DNA from 4 places in the Alteromonas sp. ABV4_515 genome. Region 1 is predicted to be linked to each of the others. Evidence: predicted binding sites of a transcription regulator. Region 1 holds the regulator's gene; each other region holds the start of a gene.
The links. The regulator sigma-54, encoded in region 1, starts transcription at its own class of promoters, with help from an activator protein. The targets are predictions, from matches to a motif close to GTTGGCACGNNNNTNGNNT.

Region 1 (4,203 bases):
CCCGTGTGGATGGCCGAAGATGAAAAACCCGCTCAGTCGATGAGTGATAGTGCGTTACGCCCGGCTTATAAGGCCAAAAACCTCACCACCACCTTGTACAACGATGAAGGTAAGGTGAATCACGAAGTGTACGCCGCTTCAATGGAACATTACGACCAGCTTGGCTTTGTGTTATTCAGTCAACCCAAATACACTGTCTATGCTGCGGAAAATGAAGCTCCCTGGCAGGTAACCGCAGATAAAGGCACATTATATAATGACGATCTCATTCAGTTAGAAGATAATGTGCTGATTAAGAGTCTGAATCCTGACGAGTTCGTTCAGACCATTACAACTGATTTCATTAAGGTTAATCTGGATGATAAAACGATGACATCCGATCAACCTGTTGATATCCGCGGTGTTCAGACCATCATCAAAAGCAATGGTTTTAATGCAAACCTGCGTACCCAACAATATGAGTTGATAGATCATGTTCAAACGATTTATTCCCCTGGCAGCTAGCCTGATAACAACGATCTCTGTTGCTGTAATGCCCACAGTAGCCTTGGCCGACAACACAGATTTCGACAAGCCAATTAAAGTTGATGCGAAGTCGCAGTTCATTGACGGCAAGAAGAAAACATCTACCTTTAAAGAAGACGTGAAGATTACCCAGGGTTCGTTGGTGATCACCGCCGATGAAGTTCAGGTTATTGCCAGCGATGGTGACGGCAAAGAAGTGTTTGTGGCCTATGGCGAACCGGCCAGCTATTCACAAACCATGGACGATGGTGCACAGGTAAAAGCCAGCGCCAATGAAATTCGTTACGAAGTTGCCAAAAAGCTCATTTCCCTGCAAGGTCAGGCACAAATTCAGCAAGATAGCAGCATGGTTCAAGGCGATAGCATTCGTTATGACATGGGCAAAGAGCAGCTTCTTGCCACGGGCGGTGACAGCTCAAGCAGTGGTCGTGTTACCACGGTATTTCAGCCAGAAACTGTAAAAGGGCTGTCTGAAGACGAAAAGAAAAGCGATGACAACGAAGGTGACAATCAGTAATGGCCACCTTAACCGCGAGCCATTTGGCTAAGTCGTACAAATCTCGTCAGGTTGTGCGCGATGTAAGCCTTTCTGTGTCTACCGGCCAAATTGTGGGTTTGTTGGGCCCTAATGGTGCTGGAAAAACCACCACGTTCTACATGATTGTGGGGTTGGTGCCGCTGGATAAAGGCAAAATTAATATCGACGACAATGAGCTAACGCATGAACCGATGCACGAGCGTGCACGTCGCGGCATTGGCTATCTGCCGCAGGAAGCATCGATATTCAGAAAGCTCACGGTACATGAAAATATCATGGCTATTTTGCAAACCCGTAAGGATCTAAAAAGCCATCAGCGTGAAGAAGAAGCCGACGCGCTACTTGATGAATTTAATATTAACCATATACGTAATAGTACAGGTATGAGTTTGTCGGGTGGTGAACGCCGCCGGGTTGAGATTGCCAGAGCCTTAGCAGCTAATCCGCAATTTATTTTGCTTGATGAACCCTTTGCCGGAGTTGATCCAATTTCGGTTAATGATATAAAGAAGATCATTCAACATTTAAGAGACAGAGGTATAGGCATCCTGATTACCGATCACAACGTAAGGGAAACCCTTGATGTTTGTGAAGAAGCCTATATCGTCAGTCATGGAGAACTGATTGCTCAGGGCACCGCAGAACAGGTATTAAGTAATCAAAAAGTTCGAGATGTATACCTAGGTGAGCAATTCAGGCTATAGTTAAGTTATCGGGCATAACAAACCGCAATTTAAGAATAATAAATCGCCGCTTTAGCCAGATACTTTTTTCAGAGTTAATATAAGACGTAGATGAAACCATCTTTACAGCTAAAATTTAGTCAACAACTGACAATGACGCCGCAACTTCAGCAGGCGATCAAACTATTGCAATTGTCGACGCTGGATTTACAACAGGAAATTCAGGAAGCACTGGATTCTAATCCGCTACTGGAAGTGGACGACAGTTCAGACAACGATGTTGTTGAGAAGAATAATCTCGATAACGACGACAGCATGCCTGAATCTGCGTCAGCCTCGGAAAGCATGGACACCGGCGAAGCGCTGGAAAAAAATGACCTGCCCGATGAACTCCCTCTCGACAGCACCTGGGACGAATACATTTCTGCGTCTTCTGCGCCTGCCCCCGGCCCTGCCGGCGGTGATGACGAGCAAATCTTCCAAGGTGAAACCACCGAAAATATTCAAGACCATCTGCTTTGGCAGATGCGCTTAACGCCGTTCTCAGACATCGATCGCGCTATCGCGCTGGCCATCATCGACTCGATTGATGAATCGGGTTACCTCACTGTTACCGTGGAAGACATTCTGCAAAGCGTGAACAGTGAAGACATGGAAGAACCGGTAGAAGAAGATGAAGTGGAATGCGTACTCAAGCGCATCCAGTTGTTCGACCCAATCGGTTCTGGCTCGCGTACACCACAAGAGTGTTTACTGGTGCAATTAACGCAATACGCCCCCGATACCCCTTGGCTGGAAGAAGCCAGATTGCTGTTAAGAGAACACGCCGATTTACTTGGCAGCAAAGATTACCGAACGCTGATGCGAAAAACGCGCCTGAAAGAAGACCAGCTTCGTGAAGCTATGCGTCTACTGCAAACGCTGAATCCGCGTCCGGGTAGTGCACTTATCACTAAGGAACCAGAATACGTTATTCCAGACGTTTCTGTGGCGAAGAAAAACGGCCGTTGGGTAGTAGAACTCAATCCAGACAGCCTGCCGAAGTTAAGTGTTAACCAACAATACGCCGCTATGAGCCGTAAGGCCCGCAACAGCAGCGATTCACAATTTATTCGCTCTCATATGCAGGAAGCGAAATGGTTTATCAAGAGCCTTGAAAGCCGTAATGACACCCTGCTTAAAGTAGCGAATTGCATTGTTCAGCAACAAATGGGCTTTTTTGAGCATGGCCCTGAAATGATGAAACCAATGGTGCTGAACGATGTCGCAGAAATGGTAGATATGCATGAATCAACCATTTCCCGGGTTACCACCCAGAAGTACATGCATACGCCTCGAGGCATTTTTGAGTTGAAGTACTTCTTCTCAAGCCACGTGGCCACAGAATCCGGTGGTGAGTGTTCATCCACAGCGATTCGCGCACTGATTAAAAAGCTGGTTGCTGCTGAAAAGCCAAGCAAACCGCTGAGCGACAGCAAGATTGCTTCGTTGTTGGCCGATCAAGGCATCATGGTTGCCCGGCGAACAATAGCAAAGTACCGGGAGTCCCTATCGATCCCGCCGTCTAACCAACGCAAAAGCCTCATTTAATGGGCTGCTCAAAATAAGGAAGACGAAATATGCAAATAAACCTTACTGGTCATCATGTTGAGATCACAGATTCTTTGCGTACCTATGTCGATACGAAATTCAGTAAACTAGAACGTCACTTCGACCACATATCGAATGTGCACGTAATTTTGAATGTCGAAAAACTTAATCAGAAAGCAGAAGCAACGGTTTTCCTCAGTGGCGCAGAGGTCTTTGCCTCTTCCGAAAATCAAGACATGTACGCAGCTATCGACAGTATGGTAGATAAGCTCGACCGGCAGGTTCTGAAACACAAGGAAAAGCTTAAAAAGCATTAATTGAATTCATGGATATACAAGCCATAGTTAGCCTGGATCGCACTGAATGTGCGGTCCAGTGCAATAGTAAAAAGCGCATCCTCGAAATCATCAGTGGGATTGCCGCTAAAAACAACGCAGATATCGATGAAGCCACGGTGTTAAGTGCCTTGATGGCACGTGAACGCATGGGCAGCACAGGGATTGGTAATGGTATAGCGCTTCCTCATGGTCGCCTTGCCGGTCTCGAAAAAGTGATTGCCATTGTCGTAACCACTACGCCAGCCATTAATTTCGATGCCATAGACAATAAACCCGTCGATATTTTCTTCACCCTTCTGGTACCGCAGGAACAAACTGACGGTCACCTGCAAACGCTCGCCATGGTTGCTGGCAAGCTTAGCGATAAAGAGACAATAAAAAGTATCCGAAAAGCTGATACAAGTGATGATATTATTCGCGCATTACAGTAAGTTATTGTAAACGCCTGCGTTAACACGGTATTTCAGGAGAAAAACGTGAAGCTCATTATCATCAGTGGTCGTTCCGGTTCAGGGAAATCCGTCGCATT
Region 2 (4,203 bases), on a different contig from region 1:
GAAAAGTTGCCTTGGTTGTCACGAATGGTGGCTTCAGGTTGTGGCGATGTGATGGTGACCTGATAGTTGGGTTTAGGTGCCTCCTTTGAGGGAACTTGCACATCAGGTACGGGTAAGCTGGTTGCCACATTGTCGGTGTTTCCCGCCAGCTCCAATGCTTCTGCGCCGTCTTGAGGCACATCAGTGTAAAGTACGGTGCCATCTTTTTTGACTATTTTATAAATGGTCTGCGCGCTGACAGTCTGCGCCGACAGCAATAACAGCATTACAAAATATTTCATGGCGAGTACGTCCTGGTAAAGTCTTGGTTCAGTCTAGCCAAAGCTGTGAACAAAAAAAAGCCCGCTGATGCGGGCCTCTTCTAATTCTGTACCTTCAGGTGTGTAATTACACACTGTAGTACATGTCGAACTCAACAGGGTGAGTAGACATGTTCAGGGTAGTTACTTCTTCTGACTTCAGGCCGATGTATGCATCGATCATGTCGTCAGTCATAACGCCACCCGCTTTCAGGAATTCACGGTCGTTGTCCAGTGCTTCCAGAGCCATCTCCAGTGAGCTAGCAACAGTTGGGATTTCTGCAGCTTCTTCAGGAGGCAGATCGTACAGATCTTTGTCCATTGAATCGCCAGGGTGGATCTTGTTGATGATACCGTCAAGACCAGCCATCAGCATTGCAGTGAAGCCCAGGTAAGGGTTACCCGTTGGGTCAGGGAAACGTACTTCGATACGACGCGCTTTATCGCTAGTTACGTAAGGAATACGGATTGAAGCTGAACGGTTACGTGCAGAGTATGCCAGCATTACCGGTGCTTCGAAGCCTGGTACCAGACGCTTGTAAGAGTTAGTAGAAGCGTTAGTGAAAGCATTGATCGCGCGAGCGTGCTTAATGATACCACCGATGTAGTACAGTGCTTCTTCAGACATACCAGCGTACTTGTCACCTGCGAAGATGTTTTTGCCATCTTTAGCGATTGATTGGTGAACGTGCATACCAGAACCGTTGTCGCCAACCAGAGGCTTAGGCATGAAGGTCGCAGATTGACCGTATGCATTTGCCACGTTGTGAACAACATACTTATAGATTTGAACTTCGTCAGCTTTCTTAACCAGGGTGTTGAAAGCACAAGCGATTTCGTTCTGACCAGCAGTTGCAACTTCGTGGTGGTGAGCTTCAACTACCAGACCCATTTCTTCCATTACCAGACACATTGCGCCACGGATATCGTGTGCAGAATCTACTGGAGGAACTGGGAAGTAACCGCCTTTCACGCCTGGACGGTGAGCAAGGTTACCGCCTTCAAAGTCTGCGCCTGAATTCCATTTTGCTTCAGCAGAATCGATCTTGAAGAAAGAACCCGCCATATCAGTGTGGAATTTAACGTCGTCGAACAGGAAGAATTCTGGCTCAGGACCGAAGAATGCAGTGTCACCGATACCGGTAGACTTCAGGAATTCTTCAGCGCGGCGTGCTACAGAGCGAGGGTCACGGTCGTAACCTTCCAATGTAGATGGCTCTACGATGTCACAACGGATGTTAACCTGCGTTTCTTCTGCAAACGGGTCAACAACAACAGATTCTGCATCTGGCATCAGGATCATGTCTGATTCATTGATGTGTTTCCAACCAGAAATTGAAGAACCATCAAACATTTTACCTTCTTCGAAGAACTCATCGTCGACTAACCCTGCAGGGATCGAAACGTGTTGCTCTTTACCTTTAGTGTCGGTAAAGCGTAAATCTACGAATTTTGCTTCGCTTTCTTTGATGAGCTCTAATGCCTTTTCTACTGACATCGTGTCCTCCGGATTATTATACTAAAAAGTGGAATGAACAATTTCACTCCAAAATAATTGGGAATTTCTGAAGCTATTTTCATGCCAGCTGTAGTTAAGCACCAGAATGCGGCTTAGCAGGGCGTAGCAGATAAATTCACAAATGCAAATGCACGATGTTGGTGCATAAGATGTCTGTTTTGGTGCAAATGTAACGCTTCAGACCTTCAACTGTTTCAAAACACCCTTCCGTCATCAGCGTGAACTTTAACCGTCAACCTATACCACGGGATGAAATATACGAAGGTAGGAAAAGAATACTGAAAGAACAGTTAGTAGCTGGTGAATGAAACTGCGTCTAGACTAGAACAAAGCAAACTCGGATACTAGTACCGGTATCGATAAATCGTTGGAATAATTTAGAACGTAATGGTTGTGATGACTTATTGTGCAGCGTTCAGTACGTTTACTGATTGACCGCGAGCGAGAAGTCCGAACAGTGAAAAAGTTCAGGTTTACCGTCGTTCAGGGTAGAACCCGATTGTTTGTGCTACAGTTCTTAATGCATTACTTAAGGCATTGCCGGGGTTTTACGGGCGCTTAATGCAGAGTGAGCCTGCGAGTTGAGCGTAAAATAATCAGTTATCTGACAAAATAAATCATCGTCTTAGCCACGCCGCCCTATTATTAACCAGTAATCCCCTATATAATCGCGCCCAAAATTACCCCGCCTACGCAAGATCAGGTACACCAAACACTCCGAATTGGCCCCCCGATTAGGCACCCGAAACGAGACTAAAAACATGACAGAAGCAAATAACGCTACTGATATCAATAATTTAAGAAATATTGCGATTATCGCGCACGTTGACCACGGTAAGACTACGCTGGTTGATAAACTGCTTCAGCAGTCCGGTACGCTGGAAAGCCGCGGCGAAGCCCAGGAACGGGTGATGGACTCTAACGATATCGAAAAAGAGCGTGGTATTACCATTCTGGCGAAAAACACCGCCATTAACTGGAATGAATACCGCATCAATATCGTAGATACTCCCGGACACGCCGATTTCGGTGGTGAGGTAGAGCGTGTTATGTCTATGGCTGACTCTGTACTGCTTCTGGTTGACGCGCAGGAAGGTCCGATGCCACAGACACGCTTTGTAACCCAGAAAGCATTTGCTCAGGGCCTGAAGCCAATCGTGGTTATCAACAAAATCGATAAGCCAGGTGCGCGCCCTGATTGGGTAATGGATCAGGTATTCGACCTGTTCGATAACTTAGGTGCGACTGACGAACAGTTAGACTTCCAGGTTATTTATGCATCAGCTCTAAACGGTTGGGCATCAATGGATGCAGATACCAAAGGCGAAGACATGACGCCACTGTTCCAGTTAATCGTGGATCAGGTTGAAGCGCCAAATGCAGACCCTGACGGTGCATTCCAGATGCAGATTTCTCAGCTGGACTATAACTCTTATGTAGGTGTTATCGGTGTTGGCCGTGTTAAGCGCGGTAGTGTGAAGATGAACCAACAGGTGACAGTTGTTGGTGCCGACGGTAAGAAGCGTAACGGTAAAGTCGGTCAGGTGCTAGGTTACTTAGGCCTTGAGCGTCATGAAGTTGATTCTGCAAGTGCGGGCGACATCATCGCAGTCACCGGTCTGGGCGAACTGAAAATCTCTGACACCGTGTGTGATGTAAACACGGTTGAAGCGTTACCAGCGCTGACTGTTGATGAACCAACAGTTACCATGACGTTCCAGGTAAACACGTCTCCGTTTGCTGGTAAAGAAGGTAAGTACGTGACTTCACGTAACATCCTTGAGCGTCTGCAAGACGAGCTGGTACACAACGTGGCACTGCGTGTAGAAGAAACAGCTGACCCGGATAAATTCCGCGTATCAGGCCGTGGTGAACTGCACTTAGGTATCCTTATTGAAAACATGCGTCGTGAAGGTTACGAGCTGGCGGTATCACGTCCGGAAGTAATCCTGAAAGACGTTGACGGCGAGCTGCAAGAGCCGTTCGAAACGCTGACTATCGACTGTGAAGACGAGCACCAGGGTTCTATCATGGAGCAACTGGGTCTGCGTAAAGCAGAAATGCGCGACATGAACCCAGATGGTAAAGGCCGTATTCGTATGGACTTCATCATTCCAAGCCGTGGTCTGATTGGTTTCCAAACTGAGTTCATGACCCTGACTTCTGGTTCTGGTCTGCTGTACCATACATTCGACCACTACGGTCCGCACAAAGGCGGTACTATCGGTAAGCGTAAGAACGGCGTACTGATTGCCAATGCAATGGGTAAAGCACTGACTAACGCCCTGTTTAACCTGCAGGAACGCGGTCGTCTGTTCATCGGTCACGGTGTTGAAGTTTATGAAGGTATGATCATCGGTATTCACAGCCGTGACAACGACCTGA
Region 3 (4,203 bases), on a different contig from region 1:
CCACACCTGGCATCATAGGGTTGATGCGCGCAGTTTGATCGCACAAAAAATGCACAGTGCGTCGGTTGTTGTGCATTTTTTTCCGACATTCCGTTAATTATTCCCGTCTGATTGCTGTTCTTACGCATGTCTAAATGGTAATGTTGTCTTACCATTAAAAGTAAGAATTTACGCAAATTAAGCTAAGATATTGAATTTGTTTACTTAATTTTTATGACTTTTGCAAGTTGAAAGTAAAGCTTACGCTTTTTTAATCACCATGCAGTAAATGGCGTGAAATCTGCAATTCAATTTTTACGGCGATGCACGCACGGGTAGTGCAACGTGTCGCTGGGTAAGTTTCCTTAAGTTTTAGGTCCTGATGGACCAGTCGCAAGGTGTGTGGGCGAGATGAGTGCGAATGAACAGCAAGGAGGCAACATGACCCCGAATACTATTTTAAATATTCTCGTTGTTGAAGATGATCCAACTGTAGCAAGCCACTTAACCAGCTTTCTTACTGGCCTGGGTTGGAACGTTGATTTTGCTGCCAGCGGACGAATGGCAGTTAGATTATGCAAGAACAATCAATACGACGCTGTTTTGCTTGATGTGGTAATGCCAGACTTGAGTGGTACGGCTATTTTGCAGCATATCAAGAGTTGCTGTAATGCCCCGGTTCTGTTGATGAGCGCCAGTGAAAACAGCGATATCTCAACCCGATTTACCGACGCAGATGACATTGTGCCAGATCCAGCAAATTACCGAGATATTGTGTCTCGCTGTCAGCGGTTCGCAGAAGCTTCCGCGATGGCTATCACAGCCTAATATTCATTTCTTTAAACAAAACCCGCGACTTGCTCGCGGGTTTTTTTATATCTAAATCACGATCCGATTGTTCGCATGCAAACTCAAGGTTTTAATCTTAACGTAGTTAAAAGCGGAAAATGGTCCGAGCCTATGCTTGGCATGCGTTTTATGTGGACGAGTTCAAAATGGGATGAATGAAAAACGTGATCCAGCGGCCAGCGCAGAGGCGGATAATCGGCATGGAAGGTATTGAAAAATCCTCGGCCACGGCGGGGATCAGACATTCCGCTGATTTTACGGAAGTCCCGAGTAGTCGGAGACCAAGCAACATCATTAAGATCGCCGGTAACAATGGCGGGGGCATCTAGCTTTGCCATTTCTTTACCTACCACGGTAAGTTCTCGATCCCGTGGCTCCGCCGATTTGTTTTCCGTCGGGCTGGGTGGCTTCGGATGAACAAAATGAATTTTCACATCTTGTTGATTTATCGTTGTCCAAATCTCCATAGACGGCACGTCGCCCTCGATGATGAATCGAATTTTCTCATTACTAAATAGTTTGCGGCTATATAAGTGCATTCCATAGAGGTTTTCCAATGGACAGAAAAGCCGGTGAGGGTAGTCATCATGCAAAACTTCCAGTGCTGCTTCCCAGGCAGCGTTACTTTCCAGTGTGACCAGAATGTCGGGTTGATGCTGATCCACTAAATCAATGAGCGCTTGATAGTTATCGTTTGGCATCAGTACATTGCTGGTAAGAATAGAAATGGTCTGTGTGTCGTCATTACCGCGATATTGGTTAACTTCTGTAGGCCACAAAGGGGTATAGGGAATGACCCAGAAAAGTTGATAAGCAAACGCAATGACACAACCAGCTTGCATCCAAGCAGCCAAGACCGGTTCATCTACATACCAAAAGCACCAAAAGAGACTCAGTACGGCCAGAACAAATGCCTGTTGTAAACGAGGAAACTCCCAGACCCGAATTAACCAGTGTTGCCCTGGAAGATGGGGAATGAGGGCTGTAAGCATAAACAGCACTGACAGGATAATCATCACAGTAGTCATGGCAAGTCCATTCACTCAGAGATAGAAAAAGTTCGATATCTATAGTGCAATCTGCGTTGATTCGATCAATACGGTTAATTTGTAAACATAAAGTAAAACATTCCTAAAGTTGCGAAAAAATTGCAAGTTGTGGCACGTCAAAATGTGTATATTTTTTAGAAAGCTTTTTAAATCAGTATTTTATTTTGTTGGTATGAAGTTGGCATCAGCTAATGTGCTTGATAATTAAGGAGAGCAAAATTATGAAACGTACAATTCTTTCACTGTTAGTTGCTGGTACATTAACGACATCTGCATTTGCAGGCACTATGGACTCTTCGAATAAGTGGGAAGAAGGTGCTAAAGATGCCTGGATTGATGGCAAAGCTGAAGCAACATTGTTGTTTAACGGAAACCTGAATTCTTTCGACATTAATACCGACGTGCAGAACGGCAAAGTTGTGCTTACCGGTAAGGTGGAGAATTCGGTAGATAAAAAGCTTGCTGAAGAACTTGTCGCCAACATTGACGGTGTGACCGATGTGGACAACCAGCTGACCATTCTAGCGGACCACGACGATGCTGATGTCGATAATGACGACATGGATGGTGAAGCAGCCATGGATAAACTCACCGACGCAAAAATAGCGACAGTGATTAAAACCCGTCTGCTAATGGACACAGACATTTCAGGATTCGACATCGACGTAGATGTGAAGGCTGGTAATGTTACGCTTACAGGTACGGTCGATTCAGACGCTGAGCGCGACTTGGCGGTTGAGATTGCCAAAAATGCGTCTGATGTAACAGATGTGGAAGACAACCTGAAAGTGGTTGAGCCTCAAAAAGCAATGGCTTCTGAATAACAAGCCAGTGTTAAGCTAGTCGGAGTCGTTACTCCCAAACAAACGCCCGGTGATACGCACCGGGCGTTTTCGATCTTGGCTTTCAGCGCTTTGTGTAGGCAAGTAGCATGCTGTGAAAATCTTTCCTGCCTCAGGTAAAAACTATCCATAAGTCTAAAGTTGGCATTCTTTTACAATGCTGAACTACCCGATATTAGCTTTTTCTAGTAAAAAAGTGCTATCCATTGTGGTTGTTTCAAGTCATTGATTAAATTGATTTTAATTGCATTTATTCAACTGGTGAAACCATTTTTTTAGCCTGGCTAAAGCCTTTCTAACCCATTCACTCTAATCTGGCCTGAAAATTGGAAGTATGAAGGTGTGTAAGTTTACTAATACCCTATTAAAAGGATTTGTATGAAATTTTTAAAAACCAAGCATCGCCCACTTCCAGAAACGTCTTTCGAGCGTTTTATCCATTCGCAGCCGGTTTTTAACTGGTTCGATCGTTACGATAAAGCCGATAAAAAAGTGGGAAGAGTGAGCCCGGCTCTCGGAGCAGAAGCGCAGGTGGTTGGTAAGTAATTGATTTTTAACGTTCCGGACTTGATTAACCTTCCAGGCAAAGTTTCGCTTAACCAAGATGGTGATAAACATGAATTACTTAAAAATTGCAGTAATGACAGTGTTATTAACAACCAGCCTTGTAGCACTAGGCTCAGGAAAACAAATATCTTCCTGGCTCGGCGAAACGCAACCCATGTCTCAGCCTTCAGGCGATTTAACGCACGTTGAAGCTCTTTATAACGAGCTGGAATTTGACCCGCAAAATCGTATTCATCAAATTCGAAAATCAAGAATTGAGCATTATCTCAAGCAAGCACGTAGTTATGAAGAGAATGATTGGGATTACAACAGGGATGAAGCTCTGGAACGTGCCCAAAATATAATGATACACCACGAGAGGAAGGAAAGTGGTACCTATGCAAGTATCTAAGTCGAGCGCGTTAGCTCTCTGTTTTTTAGTCCTTGGGGGCTGTGCATCAGCACCACAAAATACTGCAAAATCTACCGCAGAAAATAATTCCGTTCAGGCTCCTAAGGAGCCTGAACTTGCATCTGAACTGGCGCGAGGCGAGAAGGTTACAGTACAAACAAGCCAGGGACCACTCGAAGTAGAGCCCACGGTGGTTGCGATTGGAGATGGCGGCCAGCCAGGCACAGAGCAGGGCAGTGAACCGGTTTATAACGACCCATGGGAAGGGTTTAATCGTGCCATGTTCAGCTTTAATAATGTTTCCTATCGCTACGTACTTATTCCCCTTTCCGATGGCTACAAATTTGTCGTGCCAGGTGTTGTCCGAGATAAAATAGGCAATGCTTTTGATAATCTACGAGAGCCTCTTAACCTCGTAAACAATACTGTTTCTGGCGAGTTTAGCCACGCTGGTTCTAATCTTGGTCGTTTTCTGATTAATTCCACCATCGGGTTATTAGGATTGTTCGACCCCGCTGAAGCGTGG
Region 4 (4,203 bases), on a different contig from region 1:
CTTCTTCGCCACCGCCAGCAAACTGACCATTGCCACCATTACCTGAGCCTTCACTGCCCTGCTTATTCGCTTCACCCTGTTGCTGTTGGTTAACAAAAGACTCTCCCAGACTGATGCCCTGCTCGGCCAGCATTTCGCGTAAGCGCGGCTCCGCTTGTGCCAATGCGTCCCGGGCCTGTGGAGATTGCACAACGAAATTGACTGATGCCGTATCGCCGCTCACATTAACCCTCACCTGCATACTGCCAAGTTCAGGCGGATCTAAGCGAATTTCTGCCATTGAATTTCTGGCATTCACCATCCAACGTACTTTCTCAGCCAGTTGTTGCTGACCTTCAGGTTGATGAATGTTCACCGCTTTGTCGGCATCAGAGGGCTGTTGAAGTACACGCTCCGCTTTCACTTGCTGAATATCAGCAAGGGTATTGTCTGCTCGGGTCTGCGCTCCCGCCATGATAGCGGGGTTCCCCGAGCCCGCCACTTGCGTGGCCGCATTCACTAGTAATGATAATTGCTGCATTTCGCCGGCTATGCGTTGTTCAATGTTGTCATCGGGTAAAATATCTGCCCCATTAATCACATCAGCAATCATGACCTCTAGCGTTTGCGCGGGCTCCACACCAGCGTCGAGTTTGGTTTGATACTGCTTAACAGCATCAATCACGCCCTGCTTTACCTCAGCTTTTTGCGTTTCATTGCTACTGTCAGGCAAGAGCGCCACGACTTTATCTGCCAACGATTCCGCTACCAGTGTTTTAGTGGTGTCTTCGGTTACCGCCAGATTTTTCATCAAATCGTTTGCCGGCACCAAGGGTAATGCGGCGCTGCCATCATCCGTTGTGTTTTTATCTGCTTCTTTGCCGCTCGGCTGCTGTTCTGTGTTTTCACCAAGTTCACTTTTTATCAGTGATACCAGTAGCTCTGCGTCGGTGACGATGATTTCTGCTTCAGCGGAAGTCTCGCCATCAGCAAGACTTTCGGCGATGCGGTTTAGATCTTTGCTGCCATTTTTTGACAGGCTTGCAAGCAGTGAGGCCGCCATTTTCATTACGTCTTCAGTCACAACGTCGTCGGCCTTGCCTGGCTGCTCGCCATCTTCTTCACTGGCCATGAGCTTTTTCACGGCTTCATTCAACGCTTCAACCAAGGCGGCTAATTCGGCGTTTTTATCTGTACTTTCAGTATTTTCGGCGTCAGTCTGAACTGTGCCTTTCAAACTCGCGATAAGTGCTTCGAGGTCGGTATCCGGCGAGACAACATCAGTGGACAAGGCTGAGTCATCAACAATAACGTCGCCCTCGCCAGAAGCATCTATTACGATGCCTTGCTCAGACGCGGTTTCGTCACCACTGTTAAGCTTGCGGATGGCATCGACAAAGGCCAACCAGTCAGGCTGTATGTCGATATCAGGTTGGATGTCTGCCGTGCTCTCATCAATTGCCTCTTCCCCCTGAACCAACAGGGCGTCATCGTGCTCGGTGTCGACATCCGCTGCATTTTCGCCATTATTTCCATTGCCACTACTTTGGGTTTTCCTGGTAGTGACCTCATTGGCTGACTGTTCAGACTGCGACTGCGCTTCATTGCTATCACCACGGCGAGATTGCTCATCCACCTTTTTCTCAACTGGTGTGTCCCGTTTAACCGAACGATTAACCGTAATGTCATCTGCGTTCTTTTCCCGTGGCTTATTCTCACGCACAGGTGGGGATTGAGTCGCTTGCGTAAATACCTCTTCAAAAGCCTGATTTTGGCCTGAAGCATCTGCACTTGCCGTCGATGATTCTATATCGACTGGCAGAGCGGCAATATCTGAACGTTGCGTGGCAACTTGTTGCATCATAATCTCAATCCTCTTCCCGCAGACTGTGTGTTTTCGTCAAAAAACAGTAAATTGGGTGGGTTATTTTTCGTCACGGAAAAGACTATTCAAATCCTGTTCCAATTGTTGAATTACTATGAACTTTACTTGAAAAATTGTTAGTAACCTGACTTGGACAACTGATTTCTATAGAATTTTTGTGAAGCGAACTCATCACTCATGATTTGTTCCAGGCGAGATTCTTTTTGACGGGCTTCAAGGGCTTTTTTATCGATTAACATATCCACGGCTTTCCGACGCTTTTGCTGTTCCAGCCAGGCACGTTTACGCTGATCGGCCACCACGGTAGCCTGAGAGATAAGGTTCATTTGCTGTTGGCAGGCTTTATCCAGTTTACCCACAAACGAAAGATGTTGATGATACGCTTTCGCGCCCACACCACTCTTGCCAGTGGCCTGAATTTGACGCAAATAATCCAACCGATATTGCTGCAGGCTACTTAACTTTTGACGTTGCTGGGTAACATGCTGCTGCGCGAGCTGAAATTGCTGCGCCGCTTTCTGTTCCTTTTCCAGTTCAAACTTAGCGACTAAGTCAAGTTGACTCATGGCTGTTACCCTTTACCTAACCCACCCGCCAAGGCAGTCATGCCTTGAAGGCACTCACTGTAAGGCAGAATATTCTTCATGCCTTGCTGCAGGAAAGCGTTAATTGCAGGTTCGGCACGAATGGCCGAATCGATACGCGGGTCTGAACCTTTGGCATATGCACCAATGGAAATGAGATCACGGTTTTGTTTGTACATTGAGTAGACCTGACGAATACGTCTGGCTTGTTCTAAATGTTCGTCGCTGGTTACCATCGGCATTACCCGGCTGATAGAGGCTTCAATATCAATCGCGGGATAGTGACCACTATCGGCTAAGGAACGGGATAACACAACATGACCGTCCAGTATTGCCCTCGCCGCATCGGCAATGGGATCTTGAAGATCGTCGCCTTCCGTCAGTACGGTATAAAATGCGGTGATTGAGCCCTGGTTTTCGCTACCATTACCCGCCCGTTCCACCAAAGCAGGCAGTCTTGCGAACACTGAGGGTGGGTATCCCTTCGTTGCCGGTGGTTCACCCACCGCCAATGCAATCTCGCGCTGTGCCATGGCATAGCGCGTAAGAGAATCGATTAATAGCAGCACATTCATGCCCTGATCGCGAAAATACTCCGCAATGGTCACTGCTGTTTCGCAGCCTTTTAACCGCATAAGTGGTGAGGTATCAGCTGGCGCTGCAACGACGACCGCACGTTGGCGCTCTTCTTCGGTAAGAATGTCGTGGATAAATTCTTTTACTTCTCGGCCCCGCTCGCCAACCAATCCCACCACTACAACATCAGCCTGACAGCCCCGGGTCATCATACCCAGCAGCACGGATTTTCCGACACCGGAGCCGGCGAATAGCCCCATTCGCTGACCGACGCCCACCGTATTCAGGGCATTAATAGCCCGAACCCCCACATCCATGGGTTCAGATATTGGTCGACGACTTAGCGGGTTTATCGGGGGCTTATTCGTGGATACGCGGGTATCTGCTTTTACGGGTCCTAAACCGTCCAGCGGCTGACCATTACCGTCGACCACGCGACCCAGTAATCCCATCCCCACTGCCAAACCACTTTGGCGGTTTAACGGAAGTACCCGAGAACCCGGCACGATGCCACGCACCGCCTCAGTTGGCATAAGATAAGTAATGTTTTCACCAAAACCCACCACTTCCGCTTCTATCTCTCCCTCAACAGTCTGGACCATGCACTGACTGCCCACAGGAAGTTGGCACCCCACAGCTTCAAGCGTAAGACCGATACCCCGAACCAGTTTTCCCGCTGCCACAATAGGAGGCTGAGGAATATCGACACAGAGGTTTTCGAAATAATTACCCCAGGGGCTAGTCATCAGACAATCCCTGGTCGAGCAGGAAGCGATTTAATACATCTCGGCAGCGACGTTCAACCGACACATCGACGGCATTTTGCTGGGTGGTGATATCGCAACCACCACGAGACATTGCCGGGGCTTCAATGAAATGCCAACCCTTCGCGGCAATCGTTTCATCGCCATAGTGATTTTTAACAATTTGAATGTCGTCGGGATGCATGGATATATGGAACTGTGATTCAGCCACTGGCAGCGCTTTTAACCCTTCAGCCAACGCCTGCATGACCACATCTTCACTGGTCTGCACTTCTGTTCTGATAACTGCACGGGCGAGAGACACCGCTAATTTCACCAGTTGCTTACGGGTGTCTTCGTTAACCTGAGATAACGGTGCTACTAAATTATCCGCTAGCGAAGACCAATGCCCGGCTAAAGCAGCCATCTCTTCGGC

Region 2: the regulator sigma-54 is predicted to act here: its motif matches at 1,868-1,886, upstream of glnA (glutamate--ammonia ligase).
Region 3: the regulator sigma-54 is predicted to act here: its motif matches at 2,044-2,062, upstream of ACXAGX_RS13825 (BON domain-containing protein).
Region 4: the regulator sigma-54 is predicted to act here: its motif matches at 1,928-1,946, upstream of ACXAGX_RS09260 (flagellar hook-length control protein FliK).

What each region holds. Positions count from the first base shown of each region.
Region 1 covers NZ_JBSWWZ010000007.1:255,944-260,146, reverse strand. The annotation lists gene lptC (LPS export ABC transporter periplasmic protein LptC) at 1-504, shown strand, start outside; gene lptA (lipopolysaccharide transport periplasmic protein LptA) at 473-1,042, shown strand; gene lptB (LPS export ABC transporter ATP-binding protein) at 1,042-1,767, shown strand; gene ACXAGX_RS17535 (RNA polymerase factor sigma-54) at 1,858-3,336, shown strand; gene hpf (ribosome hibernation promoting factor) at 3,366-3,653, shown strand; gene ptsN (PTS IIA-like nitrogen regulatory protein PtsN) at 3,662-4,105, shown strand; gene rapZ (RNase adapter RapZ) at 4,151-4,203, shown strand, end outside.
Region 2 covers NZ_JBSWWZ010000002.1:184,528-188,730, forward strand. The annotation lists gene ACXAGX_RS05150 (DUF4124 domain-containing protein) at 1-281, opposite strand, end outside; gene glnA (glutamate--ammonia ligase) at 388-1,797, opposite strand; gene typA (translational GTPase TypA) at 2,580-4,203, shown strand, end outside.
Region 3 covers NZ_JBSWWZ010000005.1:366,306-370,508, reverse strand. The annotation lists gene ACXAGX_RS13840 (hypothetical protein) at 1-18, shown strand, start outside; gene ACXAGX_RS13835 (response regulator transcription factor) at 421-807, shown strand; gene ACXAGX_RS13830 (endonuclease/exonuclease/phosphatase family protein) at 891-1,856, opposite strand; gene ACXAGX_RS13825 (BON domain-containing protein) at 2,099-2,701, shown strand; gene ACXAGX_RS13820 (hypothetical protein) at 3,098-3,265, shown strand; gene ACXAGX_RS13815 (hypothetical protein) at 3,336-3,677, shown strand; gene ACXAGX_RS13810 (MlaA family lipoprotein) at 3,664-4,203, shown strand, end outside.
Region 4 covers NZ_JBSWWZ010000003.1:338,502-342,704, forward strand. The annotation lists gene ACXAGX_RS09260 (flagellar hook-length control protein FliK) at 1-1,843, opposite strand, end outside; gene fliJ (flagellar export protein FliJ) at 1,981-2,430, opposite strand; gene fliI (flagellar protein export ATPase FliI) at 2,436-3,770, opposite strand; gene fliH (flagellar assembly protein FliH) at 3,763-4,203, opposite strand, start outside.